Regions from separate parts of the Stenotrophomonas sp. 05L413 genome, predicted to be linked through region 3. Evidence: predicted binding sites of a transcription regulator. Region 3 holds the regulator's gene; each other region holds the start of a gene.

Region 1 (3,293 bases), on a different contig from region 3:
TCGACGAGTACTGGAACAGCGATACCGCCGTGCCGATCCGTGCGCTGGCGTTCTACACCGAACCGCAGCTGCGCCTGCTGATCCGCGAAAGCGAGCACGAAGCGCGCCTGGACAGTGCCAAGCCCTACCTGGAACGCGTGGCGCGTTCGCAGGCGGAGAAATCGTATTACCGCGATGCGCTGGATCTGCACTGGTCAAACCACGTGGCGATCGCCTCGGACCCGCCGATGAAGCACCGCCGCGACGATCAGGCCGGCTGGCTGGTGACGCGCCTGGTGCAGGAGCTGCAGAGCACGCAGCACAAAGCCTTGCTGATCTCGCCCTACTTCGTGCCCGGCGAGGAGGGCACCGAGGGGCTGGGCGCGATGGTGGCGCGTGGCGCGCAGGTCGGGGTGATCACCAACTCCCTGGCCGCCAATGACGTGGCCGCCGTGCACAGCGGTTACATGCACTACCGGGCACCGTTGCTGCGCAGTGGCGTGCAGCTGTACGAGCTCAAATCGCGCGGCAACGTCGATGGCGGCGGCCTGTTCGGCAGCAGTGGCGCCAGCCTGCATACCAAGGCCTTCATGATCGACGACCAGCGCGGCTTCGTCGGCTCGTTCAATCTGGACCCTCGCTCGGCGTATCTGAACACCGAGATGGGCGTGCTGTTCAACGATCCGGTCCTGGCCGCGCAGCTGCGCGGGGAATACCTGCGCCTGGCCAGCCCACGCCAGAGCTACTGGGTGGCCCTGGGACCGGACGGCGACGTGCGTTGGCTGGAGCGGGATGCGCAGCCGCCGCACTGGCTGTCTACCGAACCGGACACCGGGTTCTGGCTGCGGGCCAGCGCACGCGCGATCAGCTGGCTGCCGCTGGAGTCGCAGCTCTAGCTCAGCCGGCCTGGGCCACGTCCAGCTCGGCCTCTTCGCCCTCCAGCGTTTCCACGGGCCGCCCGTGCACGCGCCGCCAGATCCACTGCAGTGCATGCGGCGGCGTGTCGTCCAGTTGCTCCAGCAACGCCAGCGCCTGGACCTGACCGATCTGGCCATGGCGGCACAGCAGGCTGGCCGCCGCCGCCGCACGCGCAAAGCGCAGGCTGGCCGCCAATCCACTACCACTCTGGCGGATCAAGGCATCGTGCACGGCCTTGGGCAGCTCCCATGCCGCGGCGATGCGGCTGGCCACCGGCAGGGTCCAACTGTCGAGAAGATCGGCCGCCAGCGCACGCGGCGGGGCGGCGAGCGCCTGTTGCGTGCAGGCATCGAGCAGATGGCGCATCACCAGCGCCGCGCCCAGGCCCTGGGTCAGGCCCAGCCACTGCGCGGCGAAGCCATCTTCATGGGTCACGGTGCGTGCGTGGTCGGCGGCAGCGCGCGAGGCCAGCAGCGCATGCTCCCAGATCACCGCGCTGAACTGCGGAAAGGCATCGCACTGCAGTTGCATCACCGGCTGCACCAGCACCGCGCTGATGATCTGGCGGATGCCATCGGTACCGACCAGGGTGACCGCGCGCTGCAGGGTCTCCACCGGGCGCGCCTGCACCCGGTAGACCGGGCTGTTGGCGATGCGCAGCAGATTGCCGGTCAACACCGGGTCCTGGCTGATGATCGCGGCCATTGCGCGCGCCGAGGCGTCGCTGTCGTTGACGGTCTGGATCAGCTGCGGCAGCAGCTGCGGACGGCGGGGCAGGTGTTTGGCCGACCAGTCCCGCGCCAGCAGCGACGCGGTGACGGCATCACGCAGTTCAACGGTGCGCGGGGCCGCCGCGTCGGCGGCATCGCCACTGCGCGGCACCAGTGCCAGCGTATGCAGCCCGGCCTGCAGCACCCCCACCGGATCGGTACCCGGCGCTACCGGGGCGACCGGCAACGCCGCGGCCCGCCCGTGCGTGGCGGCGCCACGCGCCATCGCCCGGGCCACCACGGCACGCCGCCGGTGACCGAGCACAGCGGCCATGCCAAGCAGCGCCAGCACAGCGGCGCCGACGACCATCGCGCCGTTCATGCCCATGGCCCTGGACGCGCCGGGTCCCGCACTTGCCTTGTTGCGACTGCGCCCACGTGATCCTTCCTGCGATGACCGGCCATCCACACCGTTGCCACGGCATCGGCCTGCGCTTCAGCAACTTTAATGGCCGTGGTGCGCAGGACCCCTGACAACACCGTCCTTCGGAATGCACTAGAATGGCGCCGCGCGACCCGTCCGAGACCCGACGACGTCGCTTTTTTTGTTTTACAACCCACCTTTTGCTGGCGCGTTCGCCGCTGTTCGCCACCGTTCGCACCATCGGAGCCACCATGTTATTTGAAACCCTCGAAACCACCGGTCACGAACAAGTGGTGTTCTGCCACAGCCGCGACGCCGGTCTGAGGGCGATCATCGCCATCCACAACACCACCCTCGGCCCGGCCCTGGGCGGTGTGCGCATGCGTCCCTACGCCAGCACCGACGAGGCCCTGGCCGATGCGCTGCGCCTGAGCCGCACCATGACCTACAAGAACGCCCTGGCCGGCCTCAACGTGGGTGGTGGCAAGGCGGTGATCATCGGTGACCCCAAGCGCGACAAGACTGAAGTGCTGTTCCGCGCTTTCGGCCGTTATGTCGATTCGCTGGGTGGCCGCTACATCACCGCCGAGGACGTCGGCACCGATGTCAACGACATGGAAAACATCTACCTGGAGAGCGAGTACGTCACCGGCGTACACCAGGTGCACGGCGGCTCCGGCGACCCGGCACCGTTCACCGCGTATGGCGCGCTGCAGGCGCTGATGGCGTCGATGCAGCACAAGCTGGGCCATGAGGAAGTGGGCAAGGCCAGCATCGCGGTGCAGGGCCTGGGCCATATCGGCATGGAACTGGTGAAGCTGCTGCGCGATCGTGGCGCCAAGCTGTACGTCAGCGACCTGGACAGCACGCGCGTGGACCGCGCTGTCACCGAATACGGTGCGGAGGCGGTCAAGCCGGAAGACATCTACGACGTCAACGCCGACATCTTCGCGCCCTGCGCGCTGGAAGGCGCGATCAATCCGGATACCCTGCCGCGCCTAAAGTGCAAGATCGTCTGTGGTACCGCCAACAACCAGCTTTCCAGCCTGGAGGTCGGCGACGAGCTGCACGCGCGCGGCATCCTCTACGCACCGGATTACGCGGTCAACGCCGGGGGCGTCATGAACGTCTCGCTGGAGATCGACGGCTACAACCGTGAGCGCGCGATGCGCCTGATCCGCAGCATCTACCACAACCTCGGCCGCATCTTCGCGCTGTCGCAGAGCGAGGGCATCGCCCCGCAGCGCGCCGCCGACCAGATC
Region 2 (3,293 bases), on a different contig from region 3:
ACCAGGCCCAGGGCGGCGCCGCCGAGCAGGGTGATGACGGTCAGCGTGGCCGAGGCGGCATAAGTGGATTCGGCTTCTTCGCGGGAGGCGCGCGAGAGGCGGTTGTCTTCGGCGATCAGCGCTTCGAGCGCGGCCGAGGCCTTGCGATGCTTGGCGCGGGTTTCACCGACAAAGGTGTCCACGGCATCGTCGGGCAGGTCCAGCTCGAGCATTTCGGTGACGGCGTCGTAGGACGCCAGCGAGTCCGTCCAATCCTTGGCGAAGGTGTCAAACAGCTTCTTCTGCTGCGGATTGTCGATCAGCGCGGGGTATTTTTTGATCGAGGCATCGATCTGGGTGCGAAGCTCCGCCGCGCGGGACTTGGCTTCGGCCTTGACGTCATCGCTGGCGCGGATGAGGCCCTGGTAAGCGGAGTTGCGGTACTCGCCGACCATGCCACGCAGCTCGCCGGCCATGCGGATGCTGTCCATCCGGGGTCCGGCCAGTTCGGTGGTGACGTTGTTGAGTGAGTGCAGGCCACGATAGGCCACGATGCCCTGCAGCAGCATTACCAGCAGGAGGACGCCGAAAGTCAGCATCAACTTGGGCATCAGTTTGAGGTTGTTGATCCACGGCATGGCAGGTGCGGTCTCCAGTGGCAAACGCGTCCGGCCGTCGGGGCCGGTTGCAGCGACCACGCCGGCCTGGGCCGGCGTGGCAGGGCGTACGGGGAATTACTTGATGTTGGCCAGCTTCAGGCCGGCCGGCGAGCTGACTTCGATTTCAGCGCGCGAGGCATCGCGGGCGATCTTGCCGATCACGCAGACGGTCTTGCCTTCCAGCGATTCCAGCGGGAAGCTGAACTTGTCGCGGTTGGCGCCGGCGATGCGGGCCGAGAAGGTGTGGCGCGGGAAAGCGCCGCCCATGTACAGGAAGGTCGGCTGGCCTTCAGAGCCTTCGGCGTACCGGGCCTTTTCGACCTTGCCGCAGACCATGCCGTCCTTGCCGACCGAGCGCGGGGCCATTTCCGGCGGAATCATTTCACCGGACTGGGCGAATGCAGTAGAGGTGGAAGAGGCGATCACGGCGACCGAGAACAGGGCAAGCAGGGACTTCATCGGGAAGATTCTCCGGGGATATGGGCAGTTGGCCCGGCCATGGGCGATCCAGTGCAGCCGGGTTCTGAAACCAGCTATCGGCCGGTCCGGGCGGAACTGAAGCACGTTTTTTCGTCAGTGGCCGCCACGGTACGTACCGGGCGCAGACAGCGCTTTGTTCTGTGACGTATGTCTCAGGCTGCGACGTCGTCGATGACCGGGGCCTGGCCCATGTCGGCGCTGTCGAGCAGGGTTTCGATATCCAGCAGGATCAGCATGCGATCGTCCTGGGTGCCGATGCCGGAGATGAAGCGGGTATCGACGGCGGCGCCGAACTCGGGCGTCGGGCGGATCTGATCGGCAGCCAGCGGGATGACGTCGGAGACGCTGTCGACGACGATGCCGACGACGCGGTCTTCGACGTTGAGCACGATCATGACGGTGAAGGCGTCGTAGGTGGCATTTTCCAGGCGCAGCTTGAGGCGCAGGTCGATGACGGGGACGATGGTGCCGCGCAGGTTGATGACGCCTTTGATGTAGTCCGGGGCATCGGGGACGCGGGTGACGGAGTCGTAGCCGCGGATTTCCTGGACTTTAAGGATGTCCACGCCGTAGTGCTCGGCGCCGAGGGTGAAGCTGAGGTATTCGCCGCCGTCGCTGGCGGCGTTGGTATTCTTGTCGTTCATCGAGGGGTCCTGGGTCGGGCGTGGCGGTCGAATAACCGGGGGTCACGCTGGATATCGGCCTGGCCGGGGACGACTTTAGGGTGCTTGGCGAGAGCAACGGCGTTGGCGGTGCTGCGTTCGGCGGCTGGGCTGGTGTGGGTGGGGGCGTGTCCCGCCAACCCACCCGCGCCGACCCAGTCACGCAGCATCAAACCGCCGAGCAGTTGAGGCAGCCATCAACTCTCCCCATTCTTCCTCGCACTGCGCTGCCGGTCGATGCGGAAGATGTAGCGCTGGATCGCGCTGTCGCCACCGCGCGGGAGGTCGTCGAAGCGCATGCCGATGCGCTTCATCTCGACACCGTTGGGCAGCTTGACCGCCAACTGGTTGCAGACGATCAGCGAGACGTGCAGCGGGCTGCCGTCGGGGAGGTCGAGCTGGGCGGCGTAGCGTTTCTGCAGGGAGAATACGTTGCAGTCCACCGGCACCGTGACGGCCAGGCCGCCGCCGCTGATGTCCACCACGCGCAACTGCAGGATCTCACTGCGGTCTTCGTTGATCGGGAACTGCAGGTGGGGCGAATCGGTGATCGGCGTTTCCAGCCGGTACAGTTCGCGGCGCTGCAGGTGCACCAGCTCGTCGGGGAAGGGCACGCGGAAAGCAACATGCCCTTCGTTGCGAACGCGTTCCAGGCCATCCAGGCGGAAGCGCACCATCACCCGGTCCAGCTGGGCGAAGCAGAGCAGGTGGCCGGCGTCTTCGGCGGCGCGGTTGGCGGGCTCGGACGGGCTGCCGTCCAGCAGCAGCCAATCGTCGTCTTCGTCCAGTTCCAGCACCGCGGTGGGGAAGGATTGATCGCGGCCGCCCAGATGGGCGTTGATCAACGAACGCTGGTCGATCAGCGCCTGCAGCAACTGCCGGATCTGGCGGGGATTGCGGACCAGGTACCTGTCATCCGTGCCGTCGTCGTGCGCGGCATGGGATCGGTCGTGTGCGTCGAGGCTGCCTTCGGACATGGAATCTGCTGAGTTGGGCGGGTGCCGGCATGCGTAGATGCCGGGGCTCAGTCCGTTTATCGGCAGTAGTTCACATTTATGTAGGGGGAATTGTGCGGCTGTGGCGTGGCATGGCACCGGCGAAACGACGACACCCCGCCGGAGCGGGGTGTCGAAGGTCGATCGATCACGTGCCGAACGCGATCAGAATTCCTGCCACTCGGTATCGTTGGCCAGGGCCGGTTCACGGCTCATGACACGGCGGGGCGCGGCCACCACGCTGCGCGGCTTGGCCGGTGCCGCAGCGCGCGGCGGGGCGGGTGCGCGGATGACGGCTGCGGGTGCTGCGTGCGCCTGGCCCTCCAGCTTGAACAGCGCGACCGCATCGGTCAGATGGCCGGCCTGTTCTTCCATGGCACGGGCGGCGGCGGTGGCTTCTTCCACCAGCGCGGCGTTCTGCTGGGTGGTCTCATCCATCTGCACCACGGTCTGGTTGACCTGCTCGATGCCGGCGGACTGCTCCTGCGAGGCCGCGGAGATCTCGGCCATGATGTCGG
Region 3 (3,293 bases):
CGTGGCCATGCAGATTCCGCTGGATACCGAGGCCCACCGTGGCCGCGGCCTGATGCTCGGCCTGCTCTCCAAGAAGCTGCCGATCGCCCCGGTCGATCCGCTGGAAGCCGGCGGCGTGATCGCCCTGGTCGGCCCCACCGGCGCCGGCAAGACCACCACCATCGCCAAGCTGGCCTCGCGTTTCGCCGAGGCGCATGCCGCCCGCGATGTCGCCCTGGTCACCACCGATACCGGCCGCATCGGCGCCCGCGAGCAGCTGTACGGCTTCGGCCGCCAGCTCGGCATCGCCGTCCACGAGGCCAGCAGCGGCAGCGATCTGAACCAGCTGCTGGAACGCCTGAAGGACTACAAGCTGGTCCTGATCGACACCGCCGGCCTGGGCCCGCGCGACCGCGCCCTGGCGGCCCAGCTGCAGTGGCTGCGTGCCGCCGAGCAGATCCGCACCCTGCTGGTGCTGCCGGCCAACACCAGCTTCGGCGACATGGACGAGGTGGTCCGCCGCTTCAGCGCCGCCAACCCGCAGGGCGTGGTGCTGAGCAAGCTGGACGAAACCGGCCGCTTCGGTACCGCCCTGTCGGTGGCCGTGGATCACCGCCTGCCGATCACCTGGGTCACCGATGGCCAGGACGTTCCTGAAGACCTGCACCGTGCCAGTGCGGCCAATCTTGCACTTCGCCTTGAAGATTTGCGCCGCGCGGCCGATATGCCCTGCAACCCGGAGTTGAACCATGCCGTCGCGTGAGTACGCCAAGCTGACCAAGACCTTCCCGTTGTCGGCTACCCGAAGCCAGCCGCTGGGCCCGGTCCGCACCATCGCCGTCACCGGCGGCAAGGGCGGCGTGGGCAAAACGAACGTTTCGGCCAATCTGGCCGTGGCGCTGGCGGACATGGGCAAGCGCACGCTGCTGCTGGATGCCGACCTCGGCCTGGCCAACATCGACGTGATCCTCGGCCTGCAGCCGAAGGTGACCCTGGCCGACCTCGTCGCCGGGCGCTGCACGCTGGAAGAAGTGATCATGGAAGGCCCCGGCGGCGTGCTGGTGGTCCCGGCCGCCTCCGGTCGCCGCCACATGGCCGAGCTGCAGCCGGCCGAGCACGTCGGCCTGGTCAACGTGTTCTCCGAGCTCGAGCGCGAGCTGGACATCATGATCGTGGATACCGCCGCCGGCATCACCGATGGCGTGCTGACCTTCTGCCAGGCCGCACAGGACACCGTGGTGGTGGTCTGCGATGAGCCGGCCTCGATCACCGACGCCTACGCGCTGATCAAGGTCCTCTCGCGCGAGCGCGGCGTGGACCGGATCCAGGTGGTGGCCAACATGGTGCGCGACCCGAACGAAGGCCGCGTGCTGTACGAAAAGCTGAGCCGCGTCTGCGAGAAGTTCCTCGCCGATGTCTCGCTGAACTACCTGGGCTGCGTGCCGCAGGATGACTGGCTGCGCCTGTCGGTGCAGCGCCAGCAGCCGGTGGTGAAGGCCTACCCGTCCAGCCCGGCCGCCCTGGCGCTGACCGAGATCGCGCGCCGCACCGCCCGCTGGCAGGCCCCGACCGAGCCGCGTGGCGGGGTCGAATTCTTCCTGGAACGCATCCTCAAGCAACGCGGGGTGACGGTATGAAGGGCGCAGCACAATACAAAGAAGTCCAGCGGACCGCGGCCAACGAGTGCATTGCCCAGCACTCGGATCTGGTCCGCCGCATCGCCCATCATCTGGCAGCACGTCTGCCAGCCAGCGTGGAGGTCGACGACCTGATCCAGGCCGGCATGATGGGCCTGATCGAGGCCTCGCGCAGCTACGACGCCGACCAGGGCGCCTCGTTCGAAACCTACGCCTCGATCCGCATCCGCGGTTCGATGATCGATGAAATCCGCCGTGGCGACTGGGTGCCGCGCTCGGTGCACCGCCGCGCCCGGGATGCCGCCGCGACCATCCGTCGCCTGGAGCAGAGCACCGGCCGTGCCGCCAGCGCCACCGAAGTGGCCGCCGCGATGGACATGCCGCTGCCGGATTACCTGCGCCTGATGGAAGACGCCTCGCGGGGCCAGGTGCTGAGCCTGGAATCGCGGATCGAGGACCAGGGCGAGCTGGACACCGTCGCCCAGGGCGGCCCGACCCCGCAGCAGGTGCTGGAACGCGGCGAGTTCGGGCGTGAGCTGGGCAACGCGATCGGCCTGCTGCCCGAGCGCGAACAGCTGGTGCTGTCGCTGTACTACGAGCAGGAACTGAACCTGAAAGAGATCGGCGCCGTGTTGGGTGTCAGCGAATCGCGCGTGTGCCAGATCCATGGCCAGGCCGTGCTGCGCCTGCGGGGCCGGCTGAAGATCTTCGAGGCGGCAGACGCCGGCCTCGAGAACCATTGAAATCGAGGAAAGTGCTTTGAACAAGAACATGCGTATCCTGATCGTCGACGACTTCTCGACCATGCGTCGTATCGTCAAGAACCTGCTGGGCGATCTGGGCTTCACCAATACGGCCGAAGCCGAGGACGGGCATGCCGCGCTGGCGCTGTTGCAGAGCCAGCCGTTCGATTTCGTGGTCACCGACTGGAACATGCCGGTCATGACCGGCATCGACCTGCTCAAGGCCGTGCGTGCCGACGCCAAGCTCAAGACGCTGCCGGTGCTGATGGTGACCGCGGAAGCCAAGCGCGAGCAGATCATTGAAGCGGCGCAGGCCGGCGTGAACGGGTACATCATCAAGCCGTTCACCGCCCAGACCCTGGAAGAAAAGCTCGGCAAGATCTTCGAACGCCTGGCGGCGAGCGCCTGATGGAAACCCTGAGCGACAAATCCGCGCTGGTGCAGCGCCTGCAGGATGCCCTGGCCGCGCTGGAAAGCGGTGACGAAGCCGGTTGGCGCCGGGAAATCGACGCCCTCGCCGCGCTGCGCACGCAGCCGATGATGGCCGGCCTGAACCGCCTGGCCCGCGAGCTCGGCCAGGCCTTGGGCGAACTGCCCAGCCTGCCCAGCGAAGCCGGCGAGCTGGATGACGCCTGCGCGCGCCTGGACCACGTGGTGGCGATGACCGAACAGGCCACCCACCGCACGCTGGACCTGGCCGAAGAATGTCGCTCGCTCACCGAACAGCTGCGCGCCAACGGGTTGACGCCCGACCAGGGCCAGCAACTGGACCGGATCCGCCACAACCTCACCGAAATCGCGCTGACCCAGAGCTACCAGGACCTGACCGGGCAGATCATCCGCCGCGTGGTCGGGATCGTGCGTCGCGTGCATGAGGGCTTCGGTGCGCTCGGCCTGCCCCCGCAGGAAGACGAGAACAAGCGCGACAACAACG
Region 4 (3,293 bases), on a different contig from region 3:
GTGGCGCTGGGCGCGGCGATCGGCGGCTACGGGGTGGATGCACACGGGCCGCGCGCCGGGTACCTGGTTGCCTTGTGTGCGGGAGGAGCGGTGCTGCTGGCGGCGGCGTTCGCGCACTGCGTGTTGCGTTCGCGTGAGCCACGCAACCCGGGGATCTGCTGATGCAGGCGCAATCCACACCGCGCCACCCGTGGTGGGCGGTCACCGCGGTCAGTCTGGCCACCCTCTCGGTCGTCACCACGGAGATGCTGCCGGTCGGCCTGCTGACCCCGATCGCCGAAGCGCTGGACACCAGCACCGGCGCTGCGGGGCTGATGATCTCGCTGCCCGCACTGCTGGCAGCGCTGTTCGCACCGCTGGTGGTGATCAGCGCCGGCAGCGTGGATCGACGCTCGCTGCTGTGCGGGCTGCTGGGCCTGCTGGTAATCGCGAATCTGGGTGCGGCCTTCGCCCCCACGTTGGGCTGGATGCTGGCGGCCCGCGTGCTGGTCGGGCTGTGCATGGGCGGCATCTGGGCCATTGCCGGCGGGCTGGCGGTGCGGCTGGTGGCAACGCGATCGGTCGGCCTGGCCACATCGCTCATCTTTGGCGGCGTGGCGGCTGCTTCCGTGCTGGGCGTTCCGCTTGGCGCGCTGATCGGGGAGCTGCTTGGATGGCGTTGGGCGTTCGGCAGCATGGCGCTGCTGGGGGCCGCCGTCCTTGCCCTGCACTTGGCCGTGATGCCCGGGCTGCCGCCGTCCGGCACGACCAGCGTGCGCCAGTTCGCTCAGCAACTGGGCAACCGCGGGCTGCAGCTTGGGTTGCTGCTGACCTTCCTGCTGGTCGCCGGGCACTTCATCGCCTTTACCTTCGTTCGGCCGCTGCTGATGTCGGTCTCGGGATTCGACGCGCGCTGGGTGGGGCTGTTGTTGTTCGGCTACGGCGCCGCGGGCATGGCCGGCAACTTCCTTGCCGGCATCGCGGCAGCACGACGTACCAGGCTGACGGTGTCGCTGATCGCGGCGGGTCTGGTGCTGGCGCCCTCGCTGTTCCTGACCATCGGGGAGTCGCGCCTGGGCGGTGCCATGGCGCTGCTGGCGTGGGGGCTGGCCTACGGCGGGGTATCGGTGGGCTTGATGACGTGGATGATGAAGGCCGTGCCCAGGGCGATGGAAATCGCCTCCGCACTCTATGTCGGTGCTTTCAATGTCGGGATCGCATCCGGGGCGTGGGTGGGCGGCCAAGCACTGGATCGGCTCGGTCTGACCGCCAATCTCTGGCTCACCGGTGGCTTCGCGGTCGCAGCAGGGGTGGTATGCCTTGCTGGCCGCCGGATGGAATGGACGGAGCGGGAGCCCGACAGGCTCAAGCGGGCAAGGCGATAGTGCTGCTGTCATACAAGACCGGCGTTGCGCCAGTTTTCCCTCCCGTGGCTTGCTCAGCGCACGTCAACGCACTGTGCATGGTTCAGCGCGCTACAGCGTGCTGGAGTCCACCACGTGGCGACCGGCCTGGGTCAAATCGATGTCGCCGTCTTCCGCCTGGGCCGCGTAGCCGGCCTTGACGGCCCAGTTGGCGGCTTCATCGCTGACCGGACGCGTGGCGTTGATGTCGCGCAGGATCTGCCGCTGTTCGTCGGTCAGGTGCGTTGCCGCGCTCGTACCGGTTCCGCCGCTCATGGCGCGCGGGCCTCGACGCTGACCACGCCCTGGGCCAGCCGCGCCCGCTTGGCGCGCCGATGGTTCACCCACCACACCAGCCCCGGCAGGCCGTACAGCAGTGCACCGGCGAGCAGAAAGATCTTGAAGGCGGCATTCATGGCGGTCTCTCTCCGTGCGGTATGGCGTCATGCATCGTGGTCGACCGGATGTGCGGTAACGCACCCCGGGTCCTGCAGCGGCCCCCGGCCGCGATCCCAGTCCTAGTTCAGCGCAGTCGCCGTGAAGGTGCTGTCCCGTCCTTCACTGTCGCACGTTCACGCGCCATGTGAGCACGGGGGCCCTGATCGTCATCCCTTCGTCGTCTGGCGCCGGTACAACGGGATCCATTGGCGAAGCTCTGGCCGCTCGCTGAGATCGGCCCTCAAGTTCAGCGTGATCCCGCCGATACCGGTGCGTCCTTCCGCCTGGAGTACGTGATGTCGGTCGTCCCCCGCCGCCTGTCCTTGTTCGTCGCCCGTCTGGGCGATCGGTTCGGCTTCCGTCTCGCTCAGCCGCCCCGGCTGGCCGCGCTCGGTCGCCTCAGCGTGGCACAGAAACTCAGGGCCAGCCTGCTGATCTGCGGCCTGGGCCTGTTGGCGGTCGCCGTGGTCTACGGCTGGACGGGCCATGATACCGAGCGTGCAGCCCAAACCTTCGCCGCGCACCAGCAGGAGGCCGCACTGGCGGCCACGCTGGCGACCGAGATCGCCGATGCGCGGCGCCTGCAGACCCGCTATGCCAGCACGTTCGATGGCAGCGATCGCGAGGCGTTGCAGGCCGCGCAGCAGCGCCTGCAGGCGACCCTGGCCGAGCTGCAGCGCGATCCCCACGACGCCGGTAGCGCCGGGGCACTACGCGAGCTGGCCGCGCGCGCGGGTGATTTCGCCGAGGGCATCACCGCATTGAATGCCCGGGTGGATGAGATGGGGCGTGGCGATGCCGGCCTGCGTGCGCAGCTGGAGGCGGCGGCTGCCACGCTGGAGGCCAGTGTCGAGGCCGGCGCGCGCCCGGTGTTGATCGCCCAGCTGCAGAAGATGCGGCGCGAGGAAAGCCTGCTGCTGCTCACCGGTGACGCGGCGCACACCGATCGTGCCAGCGAACAGAAGTTGCCGTTCGATCTGTCCCTGGCAGAGGCGCGCCTGGATGCAGAGACGCAGGAAGCACTGCGAACGCAGATGGAGGCATATCAAGGGGCGCTGCTGGCCTACACGGCCGCCCGCATCGGGCTGGATGTGGAAGCGCAGTCACTGGCCGAGAGCGCCGCGCAGATCGGCCCCGGGCTGCAGGCGCTGCAACAGGCGCAGGCGCAGGCATTGGCGGCGGCGCGCGAGCGACAGGCCGCGCGGGCCAGCACCATGGGCATCGTGTTCGCGCTGACCCTGCTGCTGGTGGCGGCCGTGCTGATCGCCACGCTGCTGCTGGTGCTGCGGGCGGTCCGCCAGCCGATCACCGATACGCTCCGCTTCGCCGAGGACATTGCCGAAGATCGACTGGACACCGTCCTGCCGCTCCATAACCCGCACGATGAAATCGGCCAGCTCGCCGCGCGCCTGCGCCACATGCAGCAACGGCTGCGCGAGCGGATCGAGGCCGAGCGCGCGGTGGCACGCGACA

Evidence for each region. The regulator FliA, encoded in region 3, starts transcription of late flagellar genes. The targets are predictions, from matches to a motif close to TAAAGTTTNNCNNNCNNNGGCCGATAA.
Region 1: a site for FliA is predicted at 2,089-2,115, ahead of AC1DIQ_RS02870 (HDOD domain-containing protein). Genes of this name have one in related genera too.
Region 2: a site for FliA is predicted at 1,814-1,840, ahead of AC1DIQ_RS18920 (chemotaxis protein CheW). Genes of this name have one in related genera too.
Region 4: a site for FliA is predicted at 2,062-2,088, ahead of AC1DIQ_RS10970 (methyl-accepting chemotaxis protein). Genes of this name have one in related genera too.

Annotation. Positions count from the first base shown of each region.
Region 1 is NZ_JBFTOL010000001.1:628,688-631,980, forward strand. It holds gene AC1DIQ_RS02865 (phospholipase D family protein) at 1-875, shown strand, start outside; gene AC1DIQ_RS02870 (HDOD domain-containing protein) at 877-1,941, opposite strand; gene AC1DIQ_RS02875 (Glu/Leu/Phe/Val dehydrogenase dimerization domain-containing protein) at 2,283-3,293, shown strand, end outside.
Region 2 is NZ_JBFTOL010000014.1:17-3,309, reverse strand. It holds partial or broken gene AC1DIQ_RS18930 (methyl-accepting chemotaxis protein) at 1-617, opposite strand, end outside; gene AC1DIQ_RS18925 (hypothetical protein) at 714-1,097, opposite strand; gene AC1DIQ_RS18920 (chemotaxis protein CheW) at 1,271-1,762, opposite strand; gene AC1DIQ_RS18915 (flagellar brake protein) at 1,978-2,757, opposite strand; partial or broken gene AC1DIQ_RS18910 (methyl-accepting chemotaxis protein) at 2,941-3,293, opposite strand, start outside.
Region 3 is NZ_JBFTOL010000010.1:26,420-29,712, forward strand. It holds gene flhF (flagellar biosynthesis protein FlhF) at 1-742, shown strand, start outside; gene AC1DIQ_RS18555 (MinD/ParA family ATP-binding protein) at 729-1,616, shown strand; gene AC1DIQ_RS18560 (RNA polymerase sigma factor FliA) at 1,613-2,359, shown strand; gene cheY (chemotaxis response regulator CheY) at 2,376-2,768, shown strand; gene AC1DIQ_RS18570 (protein phosphatase CheZ) at 2,768-3,293, shown strand, end outside.
Region 4 is NZ_JBFTOL010000004.1:394,756-398,048, forward strand. It holds gene AC1DIQ_RS10950 (MFS transporter) at 1-162, shown strand, start outside; gene AC1DIQ_RS10955 (MFS transporter) at 162-1,364, shown strand; gene AC1DIQ_RS10960 (hypothetical protein) at 1,455-1,658, opposite strand; gene AC1DIQ_RS10965 (hypothetical protein) at 1,655-1,798, opposite strand; gene AC1DIQ_RS10970 (methyl-accepting chemotaxis protein) at 2,117-3,293, shown strand, end outside.